2 regions of the Plantactinospora sp. KLBMP9567 genome follow, and region 1 is predicted to be linked to the other one. Evidence: riboswitches for the same ligand, from Rfam matches in the RefSeq annotation. Region 1 holds a riboswitch; the other holds the start of a gene.
What was found. Region 1 has a riboswitch for cyclic di-AMP ahead of R6Y94_RS27575 (hypothetical protein). Riboswitches for the same ligand answer to the same signal wherever they lie in the genome.
Positions count from the first base shown of each region.

Region 1 (3,395 bases):
ACAGCGCACCGAACAGGGCACGTTCCAGCGGTTCCGCGTACGCCGGCATGCTGCCGGTCCGGCTGAGTCCGCCGGGTCGGGCGGCCGTCACACCGCCCCGGCCGTGCAGCATCACCAGTGCGGTCTGGACGGCACCCCAGGCGCCACCGGTGAGATAGCCGAGGTCCGTCGTGCTCAAGTCGCGGGACAACGCCGTCATCCTTAGAGTATGGAGAACCCGCGCACGTCCGTCCCGGGCTGTCCGGTCGAGCCACGGCCGGGCGGGGCGGTCAGCCGGGCAGGTGGCCGGTGAACCACTCCGCCGCCTCCCGGGCCACCTGGTCCAGGGCGCCGGGCTCCTCGAACAGGTGGGTGGCGCCGGGCACCACCCGCAGCTCCGCCCCGGCGTCGAGGTCGGCCAGCGCCTGGTCGTTGAGCCGCAGCACCTCGTCGTCGAGCCCACCGACCAGCAGAAGCGTCTCGGCGCGTACCCGGGGCAGGTCGGCGCCGGCCAGGTCCGGGCGACCGCCGCGGGAGACGACCGCGTACACCCGGTCGGGGCGCTGCGCGGCGGCCGAGAGCGCGGCGGCGGCGCCGGTGCTGGCCCCGAAGAGTCCGATCGGGAGCCGCCCGGCCGGTTCGCCGGTCGCCAGCCAGTCGACGATGCCGATGAGCCGGCCGGTGAGCAGGCCGATGTCGAAACGCAACTCCCCGGTCCGGTCGTCGAGCGCCTCCTCGTCCCGGGTCAGCAGGTCGACCAGCACGGTGGCCAGGGCGCGACGGTTCAGCGCCTCGGCCACCATCCGGTTGCGCGGGCTGTGCCGGGAACTGCCGCTGCCGTGTGCGAACAGGACGATCCCGCGTGCGTCGGCGGGGACGACCAGGTCGCCGGTCAGTCGTACGTCTCCGGCCGGAATCGTGGTCTCGGTGGTCCGGGTGTCCATTCGACTGCCTCCCATGCCTCTTCCCGGCGGAGAGTCGCGGGTGTGGCGCCGACCGCCGTCCTGTCGGTCTTACCCGGCGGCGCCGGGCTCAACCACACGCCGCCAGCCGCCCGGGGCCCGGGTTTGCCGGTACGCAGTCGGGGAAGGCCGGAACGTCCGACCAGGCACCGGGACGGCCGACGTGCCGACCGGCAGACGAACGTGAGGGACGCTATGGCCCGCCAGAAATCCGGCAAGGCGAAGTCCGGCTCGGCCCGCACCGACGAGCCGGGGCAGCAGAATCCCGACCGGAGCGAATGGGCAGACGAGGCTGCCAAGGCGAGGTCGCTCGACGATCCGCGCCGCACGCCGCCGCGTGACGCGGTGGGCATGCCGTCCAGCGGTGAGCGGTACTCGGAGGATCCACGCGACCGCTAGGAGGTCGTACCGGCGCGACTCATGATCGGTGGCCGGGGTGAATTTTCCACGGCGGATCATCCCGGAATTCCCGAGGTCGGCCCGGTTGGTCCGGTAGGCTGACCCCGGTTTCGCCCGGTGGCGCACCCCTCCGCGCCGGCGTGACCGCCGCCGAATCACCAACGAGGTGAGCCGGGGACCCAGGTAGGTGGGGTGAGTCCGCAACCGCGGTAGGGACTTGTTCCGTCCCGAACCCGTCAGCTAACTCGGTAGGCGGGCGACGGAGGGACATGCATGACGGGATCCACACGTCGGCGGTTACCGCTGGCCCTGGCCCTGCTCGCCACGTTCGGCGCGCTCGCCGGAGCAGCACTCCGGCCCGGCGTTGCGGAGGCGAACAGCCCCGCCGTTCTCGGCGACGAAGGCGACACGCCGCTCCTGCGCGACGTGCTCGAATCGACCGGCCGAGGTTACCTACAGGCCAAGAACGCGCTGGCCAACACCCAGGCTCGGCAGGCGAAGATCGCCGCCGAGCTAGGCCGGGTGGAGGGACGGATCGCCGAGCTGCGCCCCCGGGTGGAGCAGGTGGCCCGGACGGCGTACCAGACCGGCCGGATCGGCCCGGTGCTGGTGCTGCTGCACAGCGGCTCGGCGGAGGAACTCCTGGAGCGCGCCCGCGGCCTGGAGGTGGTGGCCCTGCGGGACAACGACGCGCTGCGTGCGCTGGGTCAGGCCCGGGAGCGGGCCACCCGGGCGAAACAGGCACTGGACGCCGAGGTGGTCGAGGAGCGCCGGCAGCTCGCCATCATGCTGCGGCAGAAGCAGGCCGCCGAGCGGGCGCTGGCCCAGGTCGGCGGCGCCTCCACCGGAGGCTTCGTCAATGCCCGCTCACCGGTGGCCCGGTCCGCGCCACGTGCTGCCGACGGCTCCTGGCCGCCGCAGTCGTGCAGCCGGCCCGACCCGACCACCACGGGCTGCGTCACCCCGCGCACCCTGCACGCCTTCAACGAGGCGCGCCGGGCCGGCTTCACCCGGTTCACCGGGTGCTACCGCTCCGGCGGCCCCTACGAGCACCCGAAGGGCCGGGCCTGCGACTTCTCCGCCGAGGCGGGCGGCTTCCGGGGTGCCGCCACGGGCGCCAACCGGACCTACGGCAACAACCTCGCCGCGTTCTTCGTCCGCAACGCCGACCGGATCGGTGTGCTGTACGTGATCTGGTACCGGCAGATCTGGTTGCCGACGACCGGTTGGAAGTCGTACAGCGGTGCGCACGGCGACCCGTCCAGCGACCACACCAACCACGTACACCTGTCGCTGGTCTAGGGGTGCCGATCAGATCTTGACGACTTCTTGCGGTGGGGGCGGCAAGAAGTCGTCAAGATCTCCGGCTTGCCGGCCGGTGGTCAGGTCGGCTCGCCTTCGGGGGCACGACGGGCGGGGGCCCGACCGGCCGGCTGGGCCGGTTGCGGGCCCACCGGGCGGGCCGGCGGGATCGGCCGGGTCACCGACTCCAGGCAGGTGATCCGGACCTTCTCGCCATGGTGCAGCAGCTCCAGTGCGTCGTCCGGCTCGCCGTCACGCAGCGCGTACGTCGCCTCGCGCGGCCGGACGTCGACCCGCAGATGCACGCCCCGATAGCGGAGCGAGAACTCCAACCGGTCGATCCGGCTCGGCAGCCGGGGTGTGAAGGAGAGCGTCGCGGTGTGGTCGCGCATCCCCCCGAACCCGGCCACCAGGGCGATCCAGGCCCCGGCCAGCGAGGCGACGTGCACGCCGTCCCGGGTGTTCTGGTTGAGGTCGTGCAGGTCCATCAGGGCCGCCTCGCCCAGATAGTCGTGCGCGAGTTCGAGGTGCCCGGTCTCGGCGGCCAGCACCGCCTGGGTGCAGGCCGACAGCGACGAGTCGCGGACCGTACGCCGCTCGTAGTAGGCGAAGTTGGCCGCCTTCTCCTCGTCGCTGAACGCGTCGCCGCGCCAGTGCATCGCCAGCACCAGGTCGGCCTGCTTGATCACCTGCTTCCGGTACAGGTCGAAGTAGGGATAGTTGAGCAGCAGCGGGTACTGCTCCGGCGGCGTG
Region 1 covers NZ_JAWQRR010000038.1:50,964-54,358, forward strand. The annotation lists partial or broken gene R6Y94_RS27560 (TIGR04222 domain-containing membrane protein) at 1-229, opposite strand, end outside; gene R6Y94_RS27565 (hydrolase) at 270-923, opposite strand; gene R6Y94_RS27570 (hypothetical protein) at 1,137-1,340, shown strand; cyclic di-AMP (ydaO/yuaA leader) riboswitch at 1,479-1,611, shown strand; gene R6Y94_RS27575 (hypothetical protein) at 1,614-2,642, shown strand; gene R6Y94_RS27580 (glycoside hydrolase family 65 protein) at 2,723-3,395, opposite strand, start outside.

Region 2 (3,395 bases), on a different contig from region 1:
TCCGGTGCTGCTCTCCGACCACGACCTAGTGATCGAGATCAAGGCGGGCGCGCTCGCGCTTGAGCCGTTCGAGCCCGCGCTGGTGCAGCCGTCGAGCATCGACGTACGCCTGGACCGGCTCTTCCGGGTCTTCAACAACCACCTCTACACGCACATCGACCCGGCGGTGCAGCAGGACGACCTGACCTCGCTGGTCGACGTGCCGGACGGCGAGCCGTTCGTGCTGCACCCGGGTGAGTTCGTGCTCGCCTCCACGCTGGAGGTGATCTCCCTCGGCGACCAGCTGGCGGGAAGACTCGAAGGAAAATCGAGTCTGGGCCGGCTCGGCCTGCTCACCCACTCGACCGCGGGCTTCATCGACCCCGGCTTCTCCGGGCACGTCACGCTGGAGCTGTCGAACGTGGCCAACCTGCCGATCCGGCTCTGGCCCGGGATGAAGATCGGCCAGCTCTGCATCTTCCGGCTCTCGTCGCCGTCCGCCCACCCGTACGGGTCGGCCGTCTACGGCTCGCGTTACCAGGGGCAGCGCGGCCCTACCCCGAGCCGCTCCTGGCAGAACTGGCGCACCTGGCCCACCCGCTGAGGCTGTTGGCGACAGAAGCAGCACGCCTGCACCGAACGGCCCGGGCCGGGCCGGACGGGCAGCCGGGAACGCGAACAGAACCGAATGGCAGAACCCCCGCCGCACCTGCGCGACGGGGGTTCTGCCATTGACTCGGTCCGGGAGACGTCAGCCGGGTCTACCGAAGCTGTGGATCTCGCCGTCGTCCATCCGCTTCATCTTGATCGGTTCGCCGGCCCGGGAGGCGTGCACGATCCAGCCGTCGCCGACGTACATGCCGACGTGGCTGAGGTCGGCGTAGTAGAAGACCAGGTCACCGGGGCGTAGCGCGGAGCGGCTGATGCTGGCGGTCTGGCCGCGCTGGGCCCGGGCGTTGTGCGGCAGCGACACGCCGCCCTGGTTCCAGGCCGCCAGGGTCAGGCCGGAGCAGTCGTACGAGCCGGGACCTTCGGCACCCCACTTGTACGGCTTGCCGATCTGGGCACAGGCGAACTTGACCGCCTTGCCGGCCGCACCTCCAGGGTAGGTGGCCGGGCAGGGCGCGGGCCGCAGCGGGCCGGCCGAGCCGTTCCCGTACGCCTGGATCCGCAGCTTCTGCAACCGCTCGACCTCGGCGTCGATTTCCTTCTTCTTCGCCGCCAACTCTTTCTCGGTCTTGGTCAACTGGCTGACCAGCCGGTCCAGCGGAGCCTTCTGGGAGGCGTACTTGTCCTTGAGTTCGACGACCGCCTGCACCTCGCGCTGCTGCTGCCGCGCGAACTGGTCGAGCACCGAGAGCTGGCCGACCAGCGCGGTCGGCGACTTCGAGGTGAGCAGGGCGTTGACCGCCGAGGCCTTGTCACCCTTGTACGCCTGCACCGCGAAGTCGCTCACCCGGTTCATCGCGGCGTCGATCTGCGACTGGAGCGGGGCGATCTTCTTCTGCAGGGCGGCGGCCTGCTTCTTCTTCGCGGCCAGGTCCTGCCGGGTGGCGTTGTGCTTCTCGACGACCGGCTCCAGCTTGCGCCAGGCGGTGTCGATCTGCTGCTCGATCTCGGCCACCGTCGGTTCGGCGAGCGCCGGCGTCGTGCCGGTGAGCAACACCGCGGCGCTGGCCAGTGCGGTGAGCGCGATGGCGAGAATGGACCTTCGAGGGCGCGGTTTCGCGTTCCCGGCGTCGGTGGATGCCGACCGGAGGGATGGCGACCGCGACGGGGCAGGGGGAGCCACCGGGGTCCGTACTCCTTCTTCCGTAGCCCGCCTACCGGGTTAGCTGACGGGTTCGGGCGGGAAGATTGTCGCCCTACCGCGTGAGACGCGGATTCACCCCATGAAGCTCGGGTCCCCGGTTCGCTGAGTGTGACGATTCGGCGGTGTCGAGACGTCGCCGCCCGGCTAGGCGGCCTGCCGTCGGCTCGACGGTCCCCAACACTAGAGAAGGGTGTTATCCAAACGCAACCCCGTGATCTGAGTCGATTCGTTAGGTATCGGACCAGTCGCTGACGGTGGGAGCCACTGGGATTCTTCACGGTGGCGGAGCCCGCACTGGAGACGCCGAACACGCTGCGTGTCGGTGAAAGTTTTCTGCATAGCGACGAGCTTCCTCGGCAGGTATTGACGGGCACCGGTCCCGGGTGGAGGGTGATCTTCAGGCCCACCCCCGGCTCATGGAGGTTCGATGCTTCCCACCACACACCCGCTGAGCAGGAGAATCGCGATCGGAGCCGCGGTCGTCGGCGCCGCCGCGCTGCTGCCGGCCAGCCCCGCGCCAGCCACCGTCGCACTCCCCGACACCCGGCAACAGGAGTACGCCGCCGCGGCGGCCGAGTTCGGCGTACCCGAGAGCGTGCTGCTCGGCGTCTCCTATCTGGAATCCCGCTGGGACACGAATGCCGGCACGCCGAGCACCAGCGGCGGGTACGGCCCGATGCACCTGACCGACGTCGCCGGGCTGGCCGCCGAGCCGGAACACCCGGAGCACGGCGAGGACCGGCGCGGTGACCCGGCCCGGCCCGCCCGACCGGCGACCGGACCCGCCGGCCCGCACGTCGACCGGACCGGCGACACACCGCCCGGCGGGCAGACCCTGGACGCCGCCGCCGCGCTGACCGGGGTCGACGAGCACGTGCTCCGCGCCGAACCGGCAGCGAACATCCGGGGCGGGGCGGCGCTGCTGGCGTCGTACCAGCAGGCGCTGGCCGCGCCGACGGGCCGGGCCAGCGACCCGGCGACCTGGTACGGCGCGGTGGCCCGGTACGCCGGCAGCGACCGCGCGGACGCCGCGGCGGCCTTCGCCGACGAGGTGTACCGGACCCTCGCCGAGGGCGCCAGCCGGACCACGGACGACGGCCACCGGATCACCCTGCCCGGGAGGCCGGGGATCGCCCCGCAGCGCTCCTGGCTGGACCGGCTCGGCCTGCCCGGCACGCCCCGTCCGGACGGACTGGAATGCCCGCGCGACATCTCCTGCGAGTGGATCCCGGCCCCCTACCAGGCGCTCGGGGACGGCGACTACGGCAACCACGACCTCTCCGACCGGCCGGGCCGGCAGAAGATCGAGTACATCGTCATCCACGACACCGAGGGCAGCTACGACACCACCCTGCGGCTGGTGCAGGACCCCACCTACGTGAGCTGGCAGTACACGCTCCGCTCGGCGGACGGGCACATCGCGCAGCACGTAAAGGGCAAGGACGTGGCCTGGCACGCCGGCAACTGGTACGTCAACGCCAAGGCGATCGGCCTCGAACACGAGGGCTTCGCCGCCCAGGGCACCTGGTACACCGAGGCGATGTACCGGACCTCGGCCAAACTCGTCCGCTACCTCGCCGACCGGTACGACATCCCGCTCGAC
Region 2 covers NZ_JAWQRR010000034.1:164,515-167,909, forward strand. The annotation lists gene dcd (dCTP deaminase) at 5-583, shown strand; gene R6Y94_RS25975 (C40 family peptidase) at 731-1,771, opposite strand; cyclic di-AMP (ydaO/yuaA leader) riboswitch at 1,784-1,924, opposite strand; gene R6Y94_RS25980 (peptidoglycan recognition family protein) at 2,220-3,395, shown strand, end outside.
Region 2: it holds a riboswitch for cyclic di-AMP, as region 1 does, so the genes downstream of both, R6Y94_RS25975 (C40 family peptidase) here and R6Y94_RS27575 (hypothetical protein) in region 1, are expected to answer to the same signal.